DNA from 3 places in the Pseudarthrobacter sp. AB1 genome. Region 1 is predicted to be linked to each of the others. Evidence: riboswitches for the same ligand, from Rfam matches in the RefSeq annotation. Region 1 holds a riboswitch; each other region holds the start of a gene.

The links. Region 1 has a riboswitch for cyclic di-AMP ahead of DAD99_RS04605 (NlpC/P60 family protein). Riboswitches for the same ligand answer to the same signal wherever they lie in the genome.
Region 2: another riboswitch for cyclic di-AMP. It lies ahead of DAD99_RS18630 (M23 family metallopeptidase); the one in region 1 lies ahead of DAD99_RS04605 (NlpC/P60 family protein).
Region 3: another riboswitch for cyclic di-AMP. It lies ahead of DAD99_RS05405 (hypothetical protein); the one in region 1 lies ahead of DAD99_RS04605 (NlpC/P60 family protein).

What each region holds. Positions count from the first base shown of each region.
Region 1 is NZ_PZKO01000014.1:8,289-11,556, reverse strand. It holds gene DAD99_RS04615 (metal-dependent transcriptional regulator) at 1-279, shown strand, start outside; cyclic di-AMP (ydaO/yuaA leader) riboswitch at 411-654, shown strand; gene DAD99_RS04610 (M23 family metallopeptidase) at 658-1,482, shown strand; cyclic di-AMP (ydaO/yuaA leader) riboswitch at 1,631-1,793, shown strand; gene DAD99_RS04605 (NlpC/P60 family protein) at 1,864-2,556, shown strand; gene DAD99_RS04600 (NlpC/P60 family protein) at 2,728-3,268, shown strand, end outside.
Region 2 is NZ_PZKO01000067.1:97,985-101,252, reverse strand. It holds gene DAD99_RS18635 (four-helix bundle copper-binding protein) at 50-463, opposite strand; cyclic di-AMP (ydaO/yuaA leader) riboswitch at 1,362-1,564, shown strand; gene DAD99_RS18630 (M23 family metallopeptidase) at 1,570-2,346, shown strand; gene DAD99_RS18625 (hypothetical protein) at 2,569-2,907, shown strand; gene DAD99_RS18620 (TlpA disulfide reductase family protein) at 3,252-3,268, opposite strand, start outside.
Region 3 is NZ_PZKO01000018.1:44,904-48,171, reverse strand. It holds gene DAD99_RS05410 (HAD-IA family hydrolase) at 1-619, shown strand, start outside; gene DAD99_RS05405 (hypothetical protein) at 659-1,387, opposite strand; cyclic di-AMP (ydaO/yuaA leader) riboswitch at 1,393-1,569, opposite strand; gene DAD99_RS05400 (HAMP domain-containing sensor histidine kinase) at 1,646-3,109, opposite strand; gene DAD99_RS05395 (response regulator transcription factor) at 3,203-3,268, opposite strand, start outside.

The DNA.
Region 1 (3,268 bases):
GGGCCGGCGTCGGCGCTGCCTGATGCCGGAGTGATTAATCTCCTGGATGCGATGCAGGGCTACGGGCCGGCGTCGAACGTAACGGTCAGCCGGTTGGCCGAGCCCATTCAGGTGGAGCCTGAGCTGCTGGTCCAGCTGGACGAAGGCGGAATCAGGCCCGGCGCCTCGGTGTCCCTGGAGCGCGTGGGGGAGTACATTTCCGTGCGGGTTCCGGGCATAGAAGGGGCGCTCGAGCTGCCCCCGGAAGTGGCATCGCACGTCTTCGTTTCCGTTCGCTGACGGGACGGCGGCCTCCTCGCGTTGGGGCCGCGCTATAGCGCAGTGACGCCAGGTTCCGCAAATATAACGGAATTGTTACTGCCCAAGTTAATCGCCTATAGTTGGAACTCAGCGTCGATACAAAAGCGTTACCTGATCCGGAGCCGAGCTCTGCCAGCGGATCAGGTGCACGAATCACCAACTGGCAGAGGCGGGGGAACCACAACCGGTAGTCGCAAGACTGCCTTGGGGTGAAGTCCGTCAGCAGCAAGCCTCTTCCAGCGAAGGATCCTCACGGGATATCTCTGCGCCAAGTGCTTGTTATGGCGGACCGGGTCTTTGAACTCTCTGACCCGAATCCGACAGCTAACTTCGCAGGCTATCCAGAGAGGAACATTCTTGACCACGCAATACTCCAGGGGCCGCCGTCGCGCGGTGGGTCCCGCTTCGGCGCCCAGAGTGGCCGAGGATTTCACTGCGGAGAGGCCCCGCGATCCACAGCGGGAAGCACGACGCCGCCGGGGACCCTTCCGGCAGATGACGGATTTCGCCGCTGCCAGTGGCCTTGGCCAGAAGGCCGGCATCGCCTTGGCAGCAACAGGCCTGGCTCTCACCGTGACGGTTCCCGTGACCGGACCCGTGATGGCAACTCCGGCACCCGGCCAGGTCGCGTCTGCCGTTTCCGCTGCTCCGCAGCCTGAAGTCACTGCCGAAGCCGCCGCCCAAATTGATTTCAGCCGCTCGTCCGTGGTTACCCAAGGTGATCCCGACGGCAAACTGAAGCAGCTGCTGAGCGCCCAGTCCGCGGGATCCATCACCCGCGCCGCCTCTGCCGGAAGCCTCGGCTCGCCGCTGGCCCAGCTGGCTACAGTCTCTCCCTTCGGATTCCGGGTCAGCCCCATCACCGGCGGCTCCGGCGACTTCCACCGTGGCCAGGACTTCGCCGCGCAGTGCGGAACCTCCGTCCTGGCTGCTGCCAGCGGCACCGTGACCTTCGCTGGCTGGCACCAGTACGGCGGCGGCAACCGCGTGGTGGTGGACCACGGCAATGGCCTTGAAACCACCTACAACCACCTCTCCTCCGCCAGCATCAAGGTGGGACAGACGGTCAGCCGCGGCGATGTGGTTGCCCTCAGCGGCACCACGGGCGCGTCCACGGGCTGCCACCTCCACTTCGAAGTCCAGGTCAACGGCGAAGTCGTTGACCCCAGCGGCTGGCTCTGAACCAAATGATGGCAAACTCTCGAATCGCCGCGACGTGCCGTGACCTGAATGTGACATTGGCGCGGAACTCCTGTAACGTTTAAGGCGCGTCAACTTTTCCGAAGTTGACGTTCTTGAGTGGATTGCCTAGCTCTGCCACCGCTCAAGGTCCGTTCGCATGACATCGTCTGGCAGGGGCGGGGGAACCAATTTTGGTCTTCGATTCTGAAGGCCTTGGGGTTAAGTCGCAAAGCTTCCACTGTGAAGCAGAGCGGCCGGGTGACTCCCATCCGAATCCGACAGCTCACCTCGCAGGCATTGGGAGAGGCTACCTTCGTGTCTTCACGCCATAATTCTGCGCGCCACCGCGCACAACCGGTTCGCACCAACCCCTTGGGCCCCGTGTCCAAGGCAGTCAGTGCCAACGCCGGGACCGTAGGTCGCCAGGCTGCTGTTATCGCAGCTGCATCAGGTCTGATCCTGAGCATGGGGCTTCCGGCCAACGCCGCGGATACCACCGCCGGTGTTTCCGCCTCTACCGAGTCCGGTTCCGCGCAGACGGCACTTGCCGTAACTGCGGCGCCCACGGCTACCGTTTCCTTCGAGCGCCCCGTGATCAAGACCACGGCGGCACCGAAGGTTGAAACGGTCCGTGCGCAGTCCACGGCCTCCGAAACCGGGGCTCAGGGTGCTGCGGCAACCGAGGCCGCGGCCTCCAAGCTCGCTGACGCCTCCAAGCTCGCTGATACTGTCTCCTCAGCCGCCGCTTCGGGTTTGGCAGCACTTGCCTACACCGGCATCGGCCGCCCCTACGTCTGGGGCGGCACCACTCCCAATGGCTGGGACTGCTCAGGCTTCACGCAGTGGGTCTACGCCCAGGCCGGCATCAGCATTCCCCGCACCAATGCCTGGACAGCCATGCGGCCCACCGCCACACCGGCTCCCGGTGACCTGGTTATGCAGAATGGCGGCGCCCACGTTGGCATTTACGTCGGCAACGGCATGATGGTCAGCGCACTTAATCCTTCGCAGGGCACCCTGCTCCACTCCGTGGCATCCACGGGCTCCTCCGCGTTCTTCACGCTGGCCCCGTAGGTCCTGCCATCCAGCAGTTCCTGCAGCCCTGTGCTGGCGGAATCGATTCTTCGTTGGAAACTTTTCGCTAAATCCCCGTTCGGGGCGAGCCGGCGTACCCCCAAGATGCCGGCGCGTCCAAAACCCCTGGTCTGCCCACGCGGTCCTGAGGAAAACGAAAGAGAGAAATTAATGACTACACGTGCAACTGTTGCGCGGCACCGCGCCGAGGTCACTAAGACCAGCTCGCTGGCTGTCATTGCCAAGGCTGTCGGCGACAACGCCGGTGGCATGGGCCGCCAGGCCGCGGTTATCGCTGCTGCTTCCGGCCTTGTCCTGACCAGTGGTATCGCTGCGAACGCGGCAGACTCCGGAGTCCAGCGTGAAGCTGCTTCCGCTTCGAACCTTGAGGTTGGGGTTTCCGCGCCGGCCATCATTTCGGCCGCCTCCACCATTGCCATCTCGTACGAGAAGCCTGCCGTGACCACCACTCCGGCTCCTGTTGAGGCTCCGGCGCCCGTTGTCGAAGCTCCGGCTCCGGCTCCGGCTCCGGCTCCGGCTCCGGCCAAGGCCGCGGCAACCGTAAAGGTAGCGTCGGCAACTCCGGCTGCTCCCTCGGCGCCGGTCGCTGCCAGCGGCAAGGGTGCTGCCATCCTCTCCGCTGCGTACGCCCAGCTGGGTGTGACGCAGGACTGCACCATGCTGGTGACCAATGCCCTGGCCGCCGTGGGCA
Region 2 (3,268 bases), on a different contig from region 1:
GGATGTCGTTGGATCTCCGGTCACCGTTGGGTAGGGCCGTGGGGCAGGGTCAGCCGAGCGAGCCGAGAAGGTCGTTGCATGCCCTTTCGCAACGGCGGCAGGCCTCGGCGCAGAGCCGGCAGTGTTCATGCATGCCTGCGTGTTGTTCGTATTCCTCGGCGCAGGCCTTGCAGATGGTGGCGCAGGCCTGCAGCACCGCGCGGGAGACGTTGGCGTCATAGCCGGTGTGGCGGGAGAGGACGTTTGCAGTGGCCGCGCAGATGTCCGCACAGTCAAGATCGGTGCGGATGCATTTGGTCAACTCGGCGACCATGTCTTCGCCGAGGCAGGCATCAGCGCAGGCGGTACAGGCCTGTGAGCAGTCAAAGCACGCCGCAATGCATTCGGCGAGCATGTGCTGATCGATGCCGCCGAGATCCTTCGGGTACGCATCGAGCATCTTGTGGGTGCTTCCGTGTGTCATTTCTTTCTCTCTTTCCAATATTGAACGGGAGGAACCTGGTGCGGAGACCAGCTGATGTTTTCTGATGTGCCGGCTGTTTGGCTGATGTTCTTTCTCGGGCCTCCTTCTGATCGGCTGAAGGCAGGACCCAAAGGGCGGCCCGCACGCGGTGTCTACGCCAGCCAGGTCGAAGGGTGCCACTTGCCGGCCATATGGCCTGGCGTTCGCGCGGCCGGACGGGGAGAACGTGCGCTTTATGTCCGACTGACAGACAGTTGAGTTAGGGTTAGCGCCTGCCAGCTCAGCGGTGCTTGGGGCCTGTTGGCGATGTGGGATGCCGGGGGCCGGGCGCGCGGGCCAGCGGAATCCGGTATGAGCGTTCCTGACCTTGGCTGCGCCGCGTCGGTCACAGCAACAGGCCACGACCGTGGACTGACTGCCCGGGTGTCTCCGGTCTCGTGGCATCCTCTGCGCGGGCCCCCGCGGAGCACGTCGGAGGCGGATTGGGCTCCGACTGGGCTCACTCTGTTCGAACGTCCCCGAGGGTTCTCCTGTCCCCCGGGGATCGCAGTCTCGGGCTGGCGCTGTGCGGCGGCGCCAGGCCTGGGGTCTGACACGCCCACCACGTGTTCCTGTCCATCGCAGAAGGTAACTGGCCCGGCCGAAAGGAGGACGACCACGAGGCAGGAAAGGACAGCCCGCGGCGCCGCAAGCCTGCGGACCAGCAGTGGAAGCGTCGAACGTTGAAGGGCCATCTGGTCTCTCCTGAAGGCAAGTCCCGCCCAGCGTAACCTTCCGGTGCCCCGCCAGTCACCATGCCTGTCCCCTTAAGCCCAGAGCGCTTTTGATAACGGATTTGTAACTTAAGCCGACGCTTCGCTAAAGTTGGATAAGCACATACCCCCAACGGGTATGGATGTGACCGCTTCGCCAAACCCCGCCGGCGGTCCGTGAACCTGATCTTTCTCAGGCGGGGGCGGAGGACCCAACTTTGGTGCGTAATGATGCACCTTGGGGTGAAGCCGACCCTGTGACTGCGCGTCCTGATCGCGTCCTGCAGGGCAGCCGGACAGTCCACTCGTCCGAATCCGACAGCTAACTTCGCCGGCGCCGAGAGGACCGCTATCTTGCCTGCCCAGCCAAAACACGGCCGTCGCCGTGCCCTTCCGGCCGCTGCCTCACCACGCCGCCGTCCGTTTTTCCAGGAACCAACGTTCCGGCTACGCGGCCAGCAGTTCGGCCTAACAGCAGCCGTCACAGGAATGATTGCCCTCACTGCTCTGTCCGCGGCGCAGGCTGACTCCGGCAGCCGCGCTGCGGCCCAGGACAGGCCGGCGGCCGTGGCAGCCGCGGCTCCGGAAGCAGCGGTTACGGCAGCAGCTGACACTGTTCTTACCTTTGACCGCCCGGAGGTGACCTCCCAGCCGGCGCCTGCGCCCGTTGCCCCGGCGCAGTCCGCGGGGGCGGTTAAGGCACCCGAGGCTGCCCCCGAGCCCGTGCCGGCATCCCCATCCACGGGGTTGCGTTCCCCGCTCGCGTCGATTAACGTCAGTTCCCCTTTCGGCTTCAGGATCAGCCCGATCACCGGGGCCGTGGGGGAAATGCACACCGGGATCGATCTGACCGGGGCGTGCTCGACGGCGGTCTTCGCCGCCGGTTCCGGCACTGTCACCGAGGCCGGCTGGAGCCCGTACGGTGGCGGCAACCGGATCGTCGTTGATCACGGCAACGGGCTGAAGACCACTTACAACCACCTGGCCAGCATCGGTGTCTCCCTCGGACAGGCCGTGGTTCAGGGCCAGCAGATTGCAGGGGTAGGCACAACCGGTGCCTCCACCGGCTGCCACCTTCACTTCGAGGTCATGGTCAACGGCCAGACCGTCGACCCGGCTGCCTTCATCTAAGAGGCCCGGCCCGCAGCCTTTTAGATGGCTGCGCTGACTGCTTGCGCGTGAAGGCGGCAGCCGCGCGATGAAGCGGTACAGTTGCGGGTGCGTCCTGCACCCTGTTTTTGACTTTCCTGATGGACCTGCGCTCACTGCCAGTCAGGGTTCCAGACCCGGGCGGATAACGCAGGAAGGCCGTCTGCGGGCGCCCACATATCGAGCCGGACAAAGGACTATACAGTGCAAATCCCGATGGCAGCCGCAGGCCTGTACGCCCTGGCCACGACGCCGGCCCCGGGTCCCGGGAACGAAGGGCTGAGGCCAGGGCTGGATGCGGATCAGGTAACTCCCGGATTCCTGGGTTTCGCGATGACGGCGTTCATGGTCATCGCAGTTGTCCTGCTCATGGTTTCCATGACCAGGCGAATCCGGCGCGTGCGATACCGGGCGCAGTTTGAGCAAGGAAGCGAACCCGTTTCGGCAGGGACGGACGACAACGCCCCCAGCCAGCATGGGATCAACAGACCCGAGGCGACCAACGGAACCGGACGGGGCGGCGAAAGCCCCGGACGGGACTGAGGCCGCGGCTCCCGCGGCAGGCTAAGTCGTCCAGGTCCTCGGTGGTTCCCGCTGATCACCTGGCCGTGAAGGCTATGGCGGACATAGCCCCGGCCGGGGGACATTGAGTGGCGATGTCCGCCGCCCTATTGTCCCTGGGAGCCGTCGCGTGGATTTTTTAGTCAAACGGTTGCTCCGGGTGTGCCCCGGTCCACACCCGGTACCTGTCTCCTCCTATAGGGCTCATCTTCCTATTCCTCTCCTGAAGGACCTTTGCTAGACCAGCCACGGAGACGCTCTGGACTTCCGACGCATGTCCGGAAGGCCCTGCCGCCTGGGTCCACTTGGTTTCCGGTCGCTGACCGCTAACCCGGTGCCACGG
Region 3 (3,268 bases), on a different contig from region 1:
GGACGGCACACTGGTGGACTCCACGGCAGTGGTAGAAGAGGTATGGGGAGAATTCGCAGCCCGGTACGGTCTGGACATCGCCGAAATCCTGCGCACTTCGCACGGCATCCAGGCTGCGGATACCGTGCGCCGGTTCGCGCCCGCCGGAGCTGACGTTGTGGCGCTCACTGCCGAACTCGGCGCCATGGAAAGGGTGCGGACTTCCGGTATCGTCGCGTTGCCGGGGGCTGCCGAGCTGCTTGGCAGCCTCCCGGCCGAGGCCGTGGCACTGGTGACCTCAGCGGACAGGACCCTTGCAGACATCCGCATGGACGCCGCGGGACTCGCCATGCCAGCCACGGCCGTGACGGCGGAACTGGTCACACGGGGCAAGCCGCACCCGGAAGGGTATCTGAAGGCAGCCGGGCTGCTGGGCGTGCAGCCGGCGGATGCCCTTGTGTTCGAGGATGCACCCGCCGGAATCGCGGCCGGTGTTGCTGCGGGGATCCGGACTGTGGCCGTGGGCCCCAACACGGGCGAATTGCCGGCAGGAGTGCTCCACATCCCGGACTACCGTGCAGTGACAGTCTCCGTGGAACCGGACGCTGCGGGCCGGCAGATCATTTCTTTCCGGCTTTGACGCCAGCCTTTAACGCCGGCCCGGGGGACTCGAGTCGGCCTAGTACCAGTTGTGCGACAGGTGGAAGTTCAGGGCGCCGCACGGTGACTGGTAGCGCTCCTGGATGTAGTTCAGGCCCCAGTTGATCTGCGTGCGGTAGTTGGTGAGGTAGTCCCCGCCGGCGCTCGCCATCTTCTCAGCAGGCAACGACTGGACGATGCCGTACGCGCCGCTGCTGGCGTTGGTGGCCGTGGTGGTCCAGTCGGATTCCTTGGTCCACAGCGTCTGCAGGCACTGCATCTGGTCAGCGGACCAGCCGTAGGTCGCCAGTTGTCCGGCGGCGTAGGCTTGGGCTCCTGCGGGGTCGTTGACGGCCACAACAGGTGCCGGGACAGGCTCGGGAGCCGGTGCCGGGGCGGCCTCCGGGGCTGGGGCGGGTGCGGGTTCGGCAGCCTGTGGCGCTACGTTGATCTCGGCCGGTGCAGCTTCCGGCTCGGCCGGGGTCTGGATCTGGGCTGCTTCGAAGCTCAGCGTCGACTGGGCGCTGGCTTCTTCGGCGGACTGGTCCGCGCTGGCTGCAAGCGACGCGGATTCGGAAGCGTGTGCTGCGGCGCTGACGCCGACCAGGATGGCGCACGCCGTCGCAAACACGGCGACGCGCTGGCCCACGGAGGGAATCCGGGCTTCCTTGGACAGTGGGGACATAGCTGCACCGACGCGGGTCTGCTTGCGGTGGCTGCCGGACTTTGGGTCGCCCTGCGGGCGTGTTTCTACCTTGAATTCAGACATGATGGATCGCCTCTCACACCTGCGGAGTTAGCTGTCGGGTTCGGATGAGGGCATCCGGCCACACGGCACAATCACGTGTTGGCTTAACCCCAAAGGGCTCTTGGTGCCCGGGACGGTGGGTCCCCCGCCTCTGCCTCTGAAAACGGAATCCGGGAAGCGGCAGAGCTTGGCGTCATCCGGATATGCGGCCCAATCGGGATCCGCACCTTTTCTACGGTACAGGAGCTGGACGCTTAAGTCTCATTTTGGTAACAGGAGTCACGACGATGGCGTGTCGCCTTGCGGCATTCGGGATTCGGCTGCGCGTGCCGCGGCACCGGCAGGAAAGTGTAGGGCGAACTCTGTCCGCCCGGCCCGCGATGTCACTGCCACGCTCCCGCCGTGGGCCTCCATGATGGACTGGACAATGGACAGGCCCAGGCCGCTGGTGCCCTCCGACGCCCCGGCGCCCGAGGCCGGTGCCGTGCCCTTGCGGGCCGCGTCTGCGCGGGCAAACCGGGAGAAAACGTGGTCCACGAACTCCGCAGGGATGCCGCCGCCGTCGTCCGTTACCGTCACCACTGCGGCGCCATCGTCAGACTTCGTGACAGCGGTGACCACTGTGGTTCCGGGTGGCGTGTGCTTGCGCGCATTGGAGAGCAGGTTGACCAGCACCTGACGCAGTTGGGAAGCATCACCGGTGACGGCGAGCGGTTCGTCAGGCAGTTCAAGGCGCCAGCGGTGGTCCGGAGCTATGACTTTCTCGTCACTGACGGTTTCGATCACGAGTTGGGTGAGATCAACTTCGCTGAGCTTAAGGGGCTGTCCCTCATCGAGCCGGGCCAGCAGGAGCAGGTCCTCCACCAGGGTGGTCATGCGCTCGGACTGGTTCTGGACACGGGCCAGGGACTTCCGGCCGTCCGGTGTGAAGTCCTCGGTCATCCGCATCAGCTCCGTGTATCCGCGGATGGCGGTAAGCGGCGTGCGCAGTTCGTGGGACGCGTCTGCAACGAACTGCCGCACTTTGGTCTCGCTCCGCTGCCGCGCCTCGAGGGCACTGGCCACGTTGTCCAGCATCAGGTTGAGGGCGTGCCCTACGCTGCCCACTTCGGTTCCGGGGTTGGAGTTCGACGCCGGGACGCGCACCGCGAGTGCCACCTCGCCCGCGTCCAGCGGGAGCCGGGCCACCCGGGTTGCCACCTCGGAAAGCTGCTCCAACGGCTTCATGGTGCGCCGGATGAGCACGGTTCCTGCCAGCCCGATCAGCGCCAGGCCACCAAGGGAAACGAACACAAAAGTCCAGACCAGCGACGCCAGCGTGCTCTCCTTGGCAGCGAGCGGAAGTCCCGTGACCAGGACGTCGCCGTAGCCGGTTTCCACGGCCACAATCCGGTAATCCCCGTGGGACAGCGAACGGTCCACAGGAAAGCCGTTCCGGGTCAGCGCCAGCAGGGTTTGCTTGTCTTCCGCGTCGAGCGCCAGGCGTGTTGTGTCCGAGTTCAGGAAGCCGCCGCTGGGGATCTGGCTGTCCAGAATCCGCGCATTCAGCGTTCCCACGCTCTGCCCGCGGGCGTCGAGCGGGTCTGTCCGGCCGTTGAATCCGCCCAGGCCCGGACGGCCAGGACCGTTCGAAAGTTTGGCGGCCTGGCTCAGTTGTTCATCCAGCTGGCCGGTCAGAAAGGAGTCCATGGAAGCGTAACTGAACAGGCCCACGGCGCCGCAGATGGCAACCAGCAGCGCCATGGCCAAGAGGATCAGTCGCGTGCGCAGATGCCACGTGTCAGGTTTCAGCCAACTCCGGGCCGGTGTTGGGGTTGCTCGCGGTGAGGACACGGCCTAGTCCGCCGGCTTGATGACGTATCCGGCGCCGCGCACAGTGTGGATCATGGGCGGATGTACGGC